DNA from 3 places in the Dokdonella sp. GW821-FHT11D02 genome. Region 2 is predicted to be linked to each of the others. Evidence: riboswitches for the same ligand, from Rfam matches in the RefSeq annotation. Region 2 holds a riboswitch; each other region holds the start of a gene.

Region 1 (4,541 bases), 170 kb from region 2:
TGGACCGACGCTGGCAGCTGGGCGAGAACTGGGCGGCCAAGGTCGGCGTGGCGCATTACGAACAGCCGTGGAGTTTTTGGAGCAACCAGCTGCGCTACGACGAAGTCAGTGCCGCGGTCGGTTACGATGGCCGTTGGAGCGTGAGCGTGGCGCTGTCGCCCAACCGCACCGCCGTCTACACCTACACCTTTCCAGAGCGCAAAGGCTTCGCCGCCTGGACCGAAGCGAGCTTCCGCCAGCCGATCGCCGGCCGCCTCGCCGCCGACTTCGGCCTCGGCTACGCCTATCTGGCGCGCAGCGGCGACGCCAACTACCGCTACGGCAACGTCGGCCTCAGCTACGGCATCGGCGAGGTCGATCTCTACCTCGCGCGCGTCTGGAGCAGCGGCGATGCGCCGTACTACTGGTGGGAGAACAATCGCGGCGTGCGGCCGGGGCGGGCGCGCTGGTTGGCTTCGGCGGTGTGGAATTTCTAGTTCGCCGCCGCGCGATCAGCGCGCCCCGGCGTCGATTAGGAGCTGCGCGATCTCTTTCTGGCCGCGCTGCCGTGCGTGCTGCAACGGCGTGACGCCTTCGCCGTCGGCGAGACTCACGTCGGCGCGAGCCTCGATCAACAGCCGCACGATGTCGAGATGCCGCTTGCCGCCATCACCGAGGATGATCGCCTCCAGCAAGGCGGTCCAGCCCAAGCCATTGACGTGGTCGACGTCGACGCCGGCCTCGATCAACAGGCGCGCCGCCTCGACGTAGCCGCGTTCCGCCGCGGGAATGAGAGCGGTGCCGCCGTAGCGGTTGGTGGCTTGCAGATTCGCGCCGTGGCTCAGGGTCATGCGCAGGATGTCCAGATGACCGCGTGCGCCGGCGTAGAGATAAGGGCTGTCGTAGATCGCGTCCTTCGCGTTCACGTCGGCGCCCGCGTCGATCAGGATCTTGGCGACGTCGACGTGGTTGGCATGCGTGGCGATCAGCAAGGACGTGCGTCCGTTGCGATCGCGCGACTCGATGTTCGCGCCCTGGCCGAGCAGGTGGCGAATCACATCGGCATTTCCTTTCGCCGACGCGTCGAGCAAGCGCTCGCCGAGCTGTTCCTTTGCTTCGATCGAGCCCGGAACGAAGGTAGCGAGGATGAGCACGCACAGCATCGTCATGGTCGGCATGGGTGACCTCTCGAGGCAACGCCCGCTTCGGATCGGAGTGCCGCGCCATGCTAGAAGGCGGCGACACGATTTGAAAGCGAAACCTCCGCACGGCAGTTTTTGACAAGTCGGATGGGCCGTTCCAAAGCCGCCGCCGTGGCGGCTCGAGCGGAACGCAATGATGGCGAATCCGCAGCCGGATGCGAACACGAGGCCTCGCCGCGCAGGCGCGCGGCGAGGCCTCGTCGGTCAGGCCGCCTTGGCTTGCGCGGCGCGCAGTTGCCGCGCCGCTTCGACCATCGCCGCGAGCGCGGCACGCGTTTCAGGCCAGCCGCGCGTTTTCAGACCGCAGTCGGGATTGACCCAGAGCTGGCGCGCGTCGAGCACGGCGCCGGCCTTGTGCAGCAGCGCGCTCATCTCCGCCACCGACGGCAGGCGCGGCGAATGGATGTCGTACACGCCCGGGCCGATGCCGTTCGGATAGCGAAAGCGCACGAACGCATCGAGCAGTTCCATGCGCGAACGCGAGGTCTCGATCGAGATTACGTCGGCGTCCATCGCGGCGACCGCGTCGATGATGTCGTTGAACTCCGAGTAGCACATGTGCGTGTGGATCTGCGTGTCGTCGGCGACGCCGGCGGCGCTGATGCGGAAACACTCCACCGCCCAGTCCAGATAGGCCGGCCAGTCGGCGCGGCGCAGCGGCAAGCCTTCGCGCAGCGCGGGTTCGTCGATCTGGATCACGCGCACGCCGGCCCGTTCGAGGTCGAGCACCTCGTCGCGCAGCGCCAGCGCGATCTGGCGGCAGGTGGTCGCGCGCGGCTGGTCGTCGCGCACGAACGACCACTGCAGCATCGTCACCGGTCCCGTCAGCATGCCCTTCATCGGTTTTTCGGTGAGCGACTGCGCGTACTGCGACCAATAGACCGTCATCGGCTCGGGACGCTGCACGTCGCCGTAGATGACCGGCGGCTTGACGCAGCGCGAACCGTAGCTCTGCACCCAGCCGTTCTGGGTGAACAGGTAGCCGTCGAGCTGTTCGCCGAAGTACTCGACCATGTCGTTGCGCTCGAACTCGCCGTGCACCAGCACGTCGAGGCCGATCTCTTCCTGGAAGCGCACGCAGCGCTCCGTCTCGGCGGCGAGGAAGGCGTCGTAGTCGGCGTCGGAGAGTTTGCCGGAGCGGTTCTTCGCACGCGCCTGACGCACGTCCTTGGTCTGCGGAAACGAGCCGATCGTGGTGGTCGGGAACAGCGGCAGGTCGAGCCAGGCGTCTTGCGCATCGCGTCGAGCGGCGTAGGGCGACTGCCGGCGCGTCTGCGCCGCGTCGAGCGCGGCCACGCGTGCGGCGACCTGCGGCTTGTGCACTTTGTTCGAGCTGCGCCGCGCTTGCAGCCGCTCGCGCGCGAGTTCGAGTGTGGAGGCGGTGTAGAACGCGCCTTTGAGCGCATCGGCCAACACACGCAACTCGTCCAGCTTCTGTCGCGCGAAGGCGAGCCAGGCGACCAGGTTCGCCGGCAGCTCGGTTTCGAGCTTGCTGTCGACCGGCACGTGCAGCAAGGAGCACGACGGCGCCAGCTGCAGGCGCTCGGCACCGACGCGCTCGGCCACGTGACGCACGAGTTCGAGCGCGCGGTCGAGGTCGGCGCGCCAGACGTTGCGGCCGTCGACGACGCCGATCGACAGCGCGCGCTCGGCCGGCAGGCTTGCGAGCACGCTGTCGATCTGCTGCGGCGCGCGCACCAGATCGACGTGCAGGCCGTCGACCGGCAGTTCCATCGCGAGGTCGAGGTTGTCGCCGAGCGCGCCGAAATAGGTCGTCAGCATCAGCTGCGGACGCTCGACGGCGGCCAGCGCGGCATACGCATGCCGATACGCGGCGTGGTCGTCGGCGTCCTGGTCGAGCACGAGGCAGGGCTCGTCGATCTGTACCCAGCTCGCACCGGCCGCTTTCAGGCGCGCCAGCAGCTCGGCGTAGACCGGCAACAGGCGGTCGAGCAAGTGCAGGCGGTCGCTGCCGTCGGTGGTCTTGGACAAGAGCAGGAAGCTGACCGGACCGAGCAACACCGGCCGCGCCTCGAGGCCGAGCTGTTTGGCTTCCAGGTATTCGGCGATCGGCTTGTCGCCGCGCAGGCGGAACGATTGTGCGGCGTGCAGCTCGGGCACGAGATAGTGGTAGTTGGTGTCGAACCACTTGGTCATTTCGAGCGCGGGCAGATCGAAGCCGTCGGTCTGCACGCCGCGCGCGAGCGCGAAGTAGCCGGCCAAGGGATCGCGGTCGGCCAGCGCGCGGTAGCGATCGGGAATGGCGTCGAACAGAAAGGCGGTGTCGAGCACGTGGTCGTACAGCGAGAAGTCGTTGCACGGCACCAGGTCGGTGCCGGCTTCGCGTTGCAGGCGCCAGTGGCGATGGCGCAGCTCGGCGGCGGTTTCCAGCAGTTGCGGTGCGGCGAGTTCGCCGCGCCAATATTCTTCCAGCGCCGATTTCAGTTCGCGCTTCGCGCCGATGCGCGGGAAGCCGAGATTGCTAACGAGTGTCATGGATGCGTTTCCTCATGCGTGATGGGCAGTGAGGAACGAAGGAACCGCGCGCCGGCAGCGCTCTTGCGAGGCACGCCGTCACGCCAGCGACCTTCGCCCCCGCGGGCGATCCGGAACGGCGTGGAGGGCGCGCAGGGACGCAGCACGCGAGCGAGCGCCCGCGCGAACGTTCCGGCCGCTTCCCCGCGGAAGCTCCAGGTCAGACGGAGATCTCTCTCCGGCCAAGGCAGGTCTTCGGGCTCGTGGACGAGGAACGCTGACGCGTTCCGCCTACTGTCCGCCGCTTCCCGGCCCGGTCGGGCCAGTGCTGTTGGCGAAGGTCGTTTCCACACACCGCTGCGGGGCAGCGCCGGAATTGGTCTTGCGACCGCACCGGCTTCCCTTTTAATCCATCTCTCTATTCGAATAGAAAGATAAAACCATTGGCGTGCGCACCGTACGCATCTCGCGAGATGCCGTCAAGAGTGCGGCCCTGCCGCGCTCAGCCGGCGCAGACCGCGGCGGCGCACTGCGCGGCGATCCACTCCTCGTTGGTCGGTTCGACCGCGACGAGGATGCTGCTGGTGTCGGTCGAGATGGTGCCGGCGTGGCGCGCATTGCGTTCGCCGTCGAGCGCGATGCCGAGCCAGCCGAGTTCGCCGCAGATGCGCGCGCGCAAGGTCGCGTTGTGCTCGCCGATGCCGGCGCTGAAGACGAGCAGGTCGAGCCCGCCGAGCACGGCGGCGAGCGCGCCGATCTCGCGCACGATGCGGCGCACGTACAGCGCGAGCGCGAGGCGCACGCGTTCGTCTTCCGATTCCTTCGGCAGCAGCTGCTGCGGATCGGAGGAAACGCCGGAAACGCCGAGCAGGCCGGAACGGTGGT
Region 2 (4,541 bases):
TCTTCAGCCACGGCACGATGCCGTTGCTGAGACCGTTGGTGGAACGGATCAGCGAGCCTTCCGAGCGCACGCGATGCCAGGCCAGACCGATGCCGCCTGAAAATTTCGACAGCAACGCGACGTCGCGGTACTTGTCGTAGATCGCTTCGAGCGAATCTTCCGGCGAATCGAGCAGGAAGCAGCTCGACAGCTGCTCGTGGCGCGTGCCGGCGTTGAACAGGGTCGGCGAGCTGGGAACGTAGTCGAGCGCGCCGAACTGCTGGTACAGCTCGATCGCTTCAGGCACGTTCTCGCTCAGCGCGCAGGCCACGCGCAGCCAGAAATGCTGCGGCGTCTCGATCACCTGGCGTTTGCTCGGGTGCTTGAGCAGGTAGCGGTCGTACAAGGTGCGCAGGCCGAAGTATTCGAAGCGCAGCGTATGACGCGCGTCGATGGCGTCGTTGAGCTTGCGCGCGTTGGCTTCGACGAAGTTGAGTACGCGCTCGTTGATCAGCCCGGCGTCGAAGCCGAGCCGGATCGACTGCGAAAACGAGTACACGCCCAGACCCTGCACTTCCTTGTCGATGTAGCCGGCGAGCAGACGCGCGGCCGCCTTGGAGTATTCCGGCTCCTCGGCGATGAACGAAGCCGCGGTGCGGATCGACAACTCGTCGAGTTCGCGCGTGGTGGCGCCGTCGTAAAGTCCGCTGATGGTCTTTAGCGCGACGCGCATCGCGTCGACGTCGGCCAAACCTTCGCAGCAGCGCGTGACCGCGCGCACGATTTTGTTGAGGTCGACCGGTTCTTGCGCGCCCGAACGTTTGGTCACCTGCATCGCGACCGGTCCCGCGTGCGGCGCGGTCAGCTTGAAGCCGGGCTGTTGTTGCGCCGCAGGCGCGTCGGCAGGGGAAGCGATCGGGGCGGCGGCAATTTCAGAGGTGGTCATGCGTGTACTCCTTTACGAGCGATCGAACTCGCTAAGGAGAAAGGCACGGCGACGCACGGCGTGAGACACGATTCCGCGATCCGCCGGCCTTCGCTCCCGCGAGCGAATTCAGTCCCGGCGGAACGAAAGGTCGAAGGACCGTCGCTCCAAGAGGAACGTCGACGGTTCTCGGCCAGCCCGTCCCGCGAGGGCCTGAAGCCAGACGCCGCGCAAGCGCGACGATTGCGGCAGGTATTCGGACTCTCGGGCGCGAGGAAGCCTCTCCTCACCTAATGGACGCCGCTTCCCAAGCCTTCGCTCAGTGCGTGCTGCGTCGGTCGTTCCCGATCACCGCTGCGGGGCAGTTCCGGATTCGCACCGGATTCCCTTGAACCCAGCATCTTGGGCTGGGCTACCGCAATGGACACAAGATATTCGATACGCGCAGTCGAAGCAATGAAAATCTTCGAGTTCGAGACGGCGCTTTTGCAGGCCTGCGGCGCGTGCTGCGCAGCAGCCGAATGTCGAGCGGCGGCGGCGTCACGATTCGGCCTTCAGCCGACCCGGCATTCCGCCGCCCGCCCATGATCCGCGGCGTCGCCACTTTGCGCGTTCCTGCCATCGAGGGATCGTTCTCAGCCGCAATCCAGTAGCTGCGAACCCTCTTCAAGCGGATCAGGGGAAAGGCAGCCGTGGCGACCAATGCGACGAAGGGCTCGGTAACAGGCGGTTGGTGGCTGCTCGGAGTCCTCGGACTGCTGCTGACCGGCTGCGGTGGCAGCGGCCCGATGTGGATCCACGCCCCGCTGATCGCCGACACCTCGCGCGATACCGGCGCCGCAGGCGCCGGCCGGCCATTCGATGAAAACCTGCTGGTCGGCGAAGACGCCTACGCCGAGTTGAAATTCTCGCTCGACACGCTACCGAACGGGGTCTTGTCGAAACTCACCATCGCCGACGGGGCAGCCACGATCGGCAGCGAAACCTACACGCTGACGCCGGAAAAAGTGTTCCGAGCGCGACTGGTGCTGTTCGTCGACACCGTCGAGCAACCGGGCTATCTCGCGATCGACGGCGCCTACACGCCGGGCGTCGACTGCTTCGCCGACGAATCGGCACCCGCTGTCTGTACCCAGACGGTGGCCGGTACCGCGCTCGCCGCCGACGCCGACGCTCCAACACAGACCTTGCGCATCACGCAGCGCGGCTACTACAGCTTTGACGTCACCGAGTTGGTCAAGGATCGCTTGCGCAACGGCTACGCCGGCATTCTGCGCATCCGCGCGGCGCGCGACCCGCAAGCGAACGACTGGGGCCGGTTCCTGTTCGCCAGTAAGGAGAAGGTGATGGGGCAGGCGTTCGTCCACCACCCGCAGCCGCAGTTGCTGGTGACCCTGACCGATGCCGCCGCGGTGACCTCCAGCGCCTTCATCACCTCGAGCGTGCAGAACTCGCAAACCGACCCGTCATTGGCGGGCCGCGACTTCTCGCAGGATGCGCAGATGCTGGCGAACGGCATGCCGAGCGAGATCGCTTATGCGCTGGCCGAGCCGCGCGGCATTCCGACCGCCGGCGCCACCGTCCGCACCTTCCTCAACCAATTCGGCACGCGCAGCTACAAGATGACGATGACGAGCAGCGTCGATTCGGCCGTGCCGTTCTCCGCGCAAGATCCGGCGCGCATCGACTGGTATCGCGTCGGCCGGCTCAATAATCCCAACAACAACAATCGCGTCATCACCTGGAACAACGGCTGGAGCGAGCCGCCGGCGAGCGCGCTGATCGCGAGTAATCGATTGGCCAGCGACCTGCCCTCGCAACCGGTGGTCACCGATCTCAGCGCCGGCTATGTCGCTGCGCTGCGGTCGTCCTACGCCGCCGACGATCTGAGCGTTTCTTTCGCCGTCGCCGGCAAGACCAATGTGCAAGGCCCTGTCACGCTGGAAGCCCGTTACAACGCGCAAACGGCGCGCTCGCCGCGATTCGAGACGGTGATCGTGCCGCTGCCGACCAATTCGTTCTACACCTTCGACATCAACGACAGCACACGAGCGATCAAGTACTGCATCGGCACCTCTGTGACCGGCGCGCAGTGCGACGCGCCCACGCTCGCACTGCGTGCCCGCGCCGGACAGCCGTACGCGGCGAACACGCTGATCGTCGACATCCGTTCACTGCAAGGCGACACCAACGTCCCTTACGCGGCACCGATCCACATCGATGTGCCGAAGGCGGGAGCCAGTGTCGATCTGGAAGCCGATCCGAACCCCGACGAGCAGGCGCTCGCCGCCGGCATCGCCGACGCGCCGGGCTACTACATCAGCGTGCGGCGAGCGAATCGCGAGGTCGGTACGTACAAGGCGGTCATCAGCATGCCCGGCCACAACGCACGCGCCGAAATCGACTTCACCAACCTCCCCTTGCCCTCGCCATCGTTGTCCGGCCCCGCGCGCGTCACGCTCCCGGCCGGTGCCGGCTCGGTGAGCGTGCCCGTCGACGCCGAAGTCCCGTTCGTGCTCGAAGTCGAGGACCCGGTCAACGCCAACATCGACGACACCACGAAATGGCTGTTCGCCAGCAGCGTCGCAGCCGACACGATGCCGGGAGAAACCCAACGCAGCGACGGCCGCGTCAACCTGGCGATGAGCTTCGCCTCGCCGGGACCGCGCACGATCAGCGTGCGCAGCAAGGGAGACGCAACCCTCATGGCGGCGTTCGACCTCGTCGTCGACGGCGGCAGCACGACGACGCTCGTCACGCCAGGGCCGGCCGCCGTGTTCGGCCAATCGGTAACGTTGACGGCGCAGGTCTTCGATTACGCCGGTGCGCCGCTGGACTCGGGCACGGTCGAATTCCGTGACGGTGCCGACCTGCTCGGCGTCGGCGAGATCGTGGCTGGTACGGCGGAGTTCGCCACCTCGACATTAGCCGTCGGCGTCCATGCGCTCAGCGTCAACTACGCGGGCGACCCGGACCGTTCGATCGCCGCGTCGAATTCGGCGGAAAGTGCGTTTGTCGTCGACCGCGCTGCCACGGCGATGACGGTCTCCGCCCCCGCATCCAGCCTGATCGGCGCTCCGGTGGCGGTCGGGATCACGCTCGGCGTGGTGGCGCCCGGAGCCGGTACGCCGAACGGCTCGGTGTCGATCAGCGACGGCAAGGTTTCCTGCAGCTTCGAGATCGGCAGCGCCGCTGGCTGCACGCTGACACCGACCACTGCGGGCGAGCGTCTTCTCACGGCGACCTATTCGGGCGATGCGAACTTCCTCACCTCTTCCGCGTCCGCGTCGATCGCGGTGCTCGAACGCGCGGTCCTCGTAGCGAGCTTCGCCGACATCCACGACTACGCACGCTACGGACGCGTCGCCGACTTCACCGTGACTTTGCGCAACACCGGCCTCGGCACCGCCACGCAAGTTGCGGTCGCCGCCACGCTATCGGCCGCGTTCGACGACACCTTCGCTCACTGGCAGTGTTTCGGTGCCGGTGCCGGCGCGACCTGCGCCGAAAACGGAAACGGCGCCCTGCACGACCTCGTCACGATTCCGCCCGGCCGCAGCCTGACTTGGCGCGTCAGTGCCCCCGTGCGCTACGACACCCCCGAACCCGAAGCGGCATTCACGTTCGATGTCGGCGC
Region 3 (4,541 bases), 1.7 Mb from region 2:
CGTAGTCGCGGTCGGTCAGGTTCTCCACTCGCGCGGCCAGGCTCCAGTCACGATCCAGCGCGAAGCTGGCGCGCAGATTGACCAGCGTGTAAGACGGCAGATTGATCGTGCCGCTACCGCCGACGTCGTCGCGATGGCCCGCGTAGACCACCTCCGCCCCGGCGCGCCAACGCTCGCCGAAGGAGCGCTCGACCACGCCGCTCACCTTCTGCTTCGCACGCCGCAACAGCGGCTTGTCGGTGTCGGCGTTGCGCGCGTCCATCCAGGTGTAGTTCGCGCGCAGCGACCAGGCGTCGAGCTTGAACTCGTACTCGAATTCGGCGCCGTCGATCTTCGCTTCGGCGATGTTCTCGGCGCGGTTCTGCGGACCGGTGAAGCTGATCAGATCCTTGACGCGCGTGGTGTAGAGGTTGGCCTTGATGCGCTGGTTCGCGTCCGGAGTGAATTCGACGCCGAGCTCGGTGCTGCGCGAGCGCTCCGGGTCGAGGTTCGGATTGCCGGCGAAATAGCCGCCGTAGCCGGGATGGAACAGCTCGTTCAAGGTCGGCGCGCGGAAACCGCGGGCAACATTCGCGTAGATGCGCAACAGCGGGCTGAAACGCCAGCCGAGCGCGAGCGAGCCGGTGGTGGCGCCGCCGAAGTCGTCGTTGTCGTCGTGGCGCACCGACACCTCGCTGTCGAGCGCGCCGAAGTCACCGCGCCAGCCGCCGAACACGGCGCGGTTGTTGCGTTCGCGCTCGTACACGGTGCTACCGGCGAAGGTGTCGCGCGTCTCGCCCTTCTCGCGCACGAAGTCGAAACCGGCGATCAGGCGCTGGCGTTCGTCGAGACGGAACTCGTTCTGCCACAAGAGGCTGTTACGGCGCGTGTGGTAGAGCGTGGTGAAAGCGGGCGTGTTGAGGTCTTCACGCGAATTGCCGAAGGCGAGGCGGTGATTCCAGTTCTCACCGAGCGCACCTTCGAGATTGATGCCGCCCGACTGCTCGATCACGTCGGAGTAGCCTTGGTCGAACTGCACTTCGCCCTGGCTGCGGTACAGCGAAGCCGACAACACCTGGCTGCCGAACGTGTGCGCGGCGCGGCCGGCGAAGTTGGTGTTGCGGAAGCTGTCGTCGTCGGGATTGAAGATGCAGTACGGATCGTCTGGGCCGGCGCAGATGCCGCGGTTGGTCGCGGAAAAGCCGCCCACGTGGCGCGCGCCGACCTGCACGCTGAAGCCATCGTTGCCGTTCCAGTGGCCGTAACCGGCGCTGCCGGTCGCGTCGCGGTAGCTGCCGTAGCCGATGGCTACGCGCGGGCCTTCGAGCTTGCGCGTGAAGATCTGGATCACGCCACCGATCGCGTCCGAACCCCAATAGCTCGCGCGCGGACCGCGCACGATTTCGATGCGTTCGACCGTGTCGAGCGGCAGCTGCTCGAACGCGAACGCGCCGGTGTTCTGCGAGGACACGCGCACGCCGTCGATCAGGACCAGGACTTGGTTGGAATTGGTGCCGCGCAGGAACAAAGAGGTCTGCTGGCCGGCGCCGCCGGTGCGGTACAGATCGATGCCGGCTTGCAGGCGCAAGAGGTCGATCGCGTCGCGTGCGACGCTGGCGTCGATGTCTTCGCGCGTGATGACGCTGACGTCGGCCAATGTCGAATCGACCGTTTCGGGAACGCGCGAGGCGGTCACCTGCACGGTCGGCTGCAGTTGTTCTTCGTCTGCGCGCGCGGTGGCGCAAAGTGCGCTCGACAGCGCGATGAAAAGCATGGAACGGACCAGCATGGGAAACCCTCCTGTCGCACACCCGCGTGACCAGGGTCGGAAGGAGGAACGCGCAGGACGACGGGCGCCCGTGCCCGTCCGTTGCCCGCCGCAACGCCTGGAGCCGATCGCCGTCGCCTGAGCGAACGACGAAGCCGCAGGCCGGTCTCCGGGCTTGCGAGCGATGCGTCGAGGCGGCCTGCAAGACCGTCCCGGCACATCGACCCGATCGCCTTCCCGTCGCGTTGGCGACAGTGGCATTCGATCGGGTCCGACTCGCCTACCGTTGCGGGGGCAGCGTGGGACTTGGTGCCGAGCGCGGCCACGTCGGCTGCGCCCGCTCTTTGCGATCGCGGACGATCGCAAAACACACCTTACCCACTTCCCGTTTCACCCTGGGCGCTTGACGCGGGCAGGGCACCTGCGGCGGCGCGCAGTGTAGTGGAGGGTCCGGGCCGGTTCAATTGAAGTCCGCGGCAGCCGGCGGCGGCCGCCAAGCCCGCATCATTCGCGGTCGCTGCGCGCCTCGACGCCGGCCAACTCGCCGGCCTCGTCGACGCGCAGCACGATCTCGATCGGACGGCAGCACACGGCGCAATCTTCGATGTAGTTCTGCGAGCCGGCGGAAAGATCAGCGGCGGTCTGGAAGCTCTCACCGCAGTACGGGCAGTCGATGGTGATCGTTTCGAGCATCGCTAAACCTCCGGCAGGAACAGCTGGATCAGGTCGTTGAGGAAGCGGCGTCCGTCCGTCGTCGCTTGCAGGCGAGCTTCTTCACGCAGGAGCCAGCCGCGCTCGCGCGCCTGCGCCAGCGGCGCGGCGATGGCGGCGAACGCGACACCGCTGCGCGGCTCGAACAGCTCGGCGGCGACGCCTTCGTTCAAGCGCAGCGCATTCAGCATGAACTCGAACGGGCGCTCCGCCGCTGCGACCGTTGCCGCGGCGCCGAACGATTCGTGCTGCGCGGCGCGTTCGAGATAACTGCGCGGCAGCTTCAGTTTGGTCGTGCGCACGATCGCATTTCGACTCGCGTCGCTGAGCTTGCCGTGCGCGCCGGCACCGATGCCGAGATAGTCGCCGAAGCGCCAGTAGTTCAGATTGTGCGCGCAACGGCGATCGGTGTGAGCGTAGGCGGAGACTTCGTACTGCGCGTAGCCAGCGTCGGCCAGACGCGCCTGACAAGCCTCCTGCATGTCCCAGGCGCTGTCTTCGTCGGGCAGCGGCGGCGGCTTCGCGGCGAACAAGGTGTTCGGTTCGAGCGTCAGCTGGTAGTGCGAGATGTGCGCCGGTTGCAGCGCGATTGCGCGTTCGACGTCGGCAAGCGCGCCGTCCAGCGTCTGCTGCGGTAGCGCATACATCAGATCGAGATTGAAGTTGGCGATGCCGGCATCCTGGGCCCGCTTGATCGCGCGCTCCGCTTCGGCGGCCGAATGGATGCGGCCGAGCCGGCGCAGCTTGTCGTCGTCGAAACTCTGCACGCCGAAGCTGATGCGGTTGACGCCGGCGCGCAGGTATTGATCGAAGCGGCCGTGCTCGACTGTGCCCGGGTTGGTTTCGAGGGTGATTTCCGCGTCGCACGGTAGCGCGATGCGCGACGCGACGCCGTCGAGAATTCGCGCAATCGCCTCCGCTGCGAACAGGCTCGGCGTACCGCCGCCGAAGAACACGCTGTGGATCGGCCGCGCGGCGATCGCCGCTTCGTGGTGAGCGAGGTCGCGATCGAGATCGGCCAAAAGTGCGTCGACGTACGCGTCGACCGGCAGCGCGCCGTTCTGCGCATGCGAATTGAAATCGCAGTACGGACATTTGCGCACGCACCAAGGAATGTGCACGTACAACGACAGCGGTGGCGCGATCAACGGCATGCCGGCATTGTAGATGCGCGCGGTGCGGCGGTTCGCTTCAGAGCTCGTGCTCGAGCAGCGCACGCAGCTGCGCCAGCGCCTGGCCGCGATGGCTGACGCGATTCTTGAGCGGCGTGTCGAGTTCGGCCGCGCCGCAGCCGAGCGCGGGATCGAAGAACACCGGATCGTAGCCGAAGCCGTTCGCGCCGCGCGGGGCGTCGAGGATGCGGCCGTGCCAGCGTGCTTCGACCAGCAGCGGCGCGGGATCGTCGGCGTCGCGCAAGAGTACGATGGTGCAGTGGAAATGCGCGATCCGTTGCGCCTCTGGAACCTCGCGCATCGCGGCGAGCAGCTTGGCGATGTTCGCGCCGCTGTCGCCGTGCGTGCCGGCGTAGCGCGCCGAATAGAGTCCCGGCGCACCGCCAAGCGCGTCGACGCAGATACCCGAATCGTCGGCCAGTGCAGGCAGGCCGGTCGCACGCGCGGCGTGGCGCGCCTTCAGCAACGCGTTCTCGACGAAGGTCGTGGCGGTTTCCTCGGCGTCGTCGACACCGAGCTCGCCTTGCGCGACCAGCTCGATCTCGAGACCGGCGAGGATCTCGCGCATCTCGGCCAGCTTGCCGGCATTGCTGCTGGCGAGGACGAGCTTCACGCGCGCGGCTCGATCAGATCCCAGCGGTTGCCGTAGAGATCTTCGAACACGATGACGCTGCCATAGGATTCGTGGCGCGGAGCGGCGTCCATGCGCGCGCCGGCGGCGGCCAGGCGTGCGTGATCGCGTGCGAAGTCGTCGGTGTGCAGGAAAAAGCCGACGCGGCCGCCGTGTTGGCGCCCGACCGCGGCCTCTTGCTCGGGGGCCGTCGCGCGTGCGAGCAGCAGCTGGAACGCCGCGTCGGCGCCGGGTGCGATGCGCACCCAGCGCTTGCCGTCGCCGAGATCGTTGTCTTCGA

The links. Region 2 has a riboswitch for cobalamin ahead of AC3QL3_RS10865 (ribonucleoside-diphosphate reductase subunit alpha). Riboswitches for the same ligand answer to the same signal wherever they lie in the genome.
Region 1: another riboswitch for cobalamin. It lies ahead of metE (5-methyltetrahydropteroyltriglutamate--homocysteine S-methyltransferase); the one in region 2 lies ahead of AC3QL3_RS10865 (ribonucleoside-diphosphate reductase subunit alpha).
Region 3: another riboswitch for cobalamin. It lies ahead of AC3QL3_RS03390 (TonB-dependent receptor domain-containing protein); the one in region 2 lies ahead of AC3QL3_RS10865 (ribonucleoside-diphosphate reductase subunit alpha).

The regions. Positions count from the first base shown of each region.
Region 1 covers NZ_CM179520.1:2,395,786-2,400,326, forward strand. Annotated here, with positions in the region: gene AC3QL3_RS10030 (TorF family putative porin) at 1-476, shown strand, start outside; gene AC3QL3_RS10035 (ankyrin repeat domain-containing protein) at 492-1,157, opposite strand; gene metE (5-methyltetrahydropteroyltriglutamate--homocysteine S-methyltransferase) at 1,386-3,677, opposite strand; cobalamin riboswitch at 3,886-4,117, opposite strand; gene AC3QL3_RS10045 (acetate/propionate family kinase) at 4,159-4,541, opposite strand, start outside.
Region 2 covers NZ_CM179520.1:2,563,129-2,567,669, forward strand. Annotated here, with positions in the region: gene AC3QL3_RS10865 (ribonucleoside-diphosphate reductase subunit alpha) at 1-925, opposite strand, end outside; cobalamin riboswitch at 1,135-1,339, opposite strand; gene AC3QL3_RS10870 (Ig-like domain-containing protein) at 1,597-4,541, shown strand, end outside.
Region 3 covers NZ_CM179520.1:848,836-853,376, forward strand. Annotated here, with positions in the region: gene AC3QL3_RS03390 (TonB-dependent receptor domain-containing protein) at 1-1,768, opposite strand, end outside; cobalamin riboswitch at 1,891-2,187, opposite strand; gene AC3QL3_RS03395 (CPXCG motif-containing cysteine-rich protein) at 2,252-2,440, opposite strand; gene hemW (radical SAM family heme chaperone HemW) at 2,443-3,612, opposite strand; gene rdgB (RdgB/HAM1 family non-canonical purine NTP pyrophosphatase) at 3,650-4,198, opposite strand; gene AC3QL3_RS03410 (VOC family protein) at 4,240-4,541, opposite strand, start outside.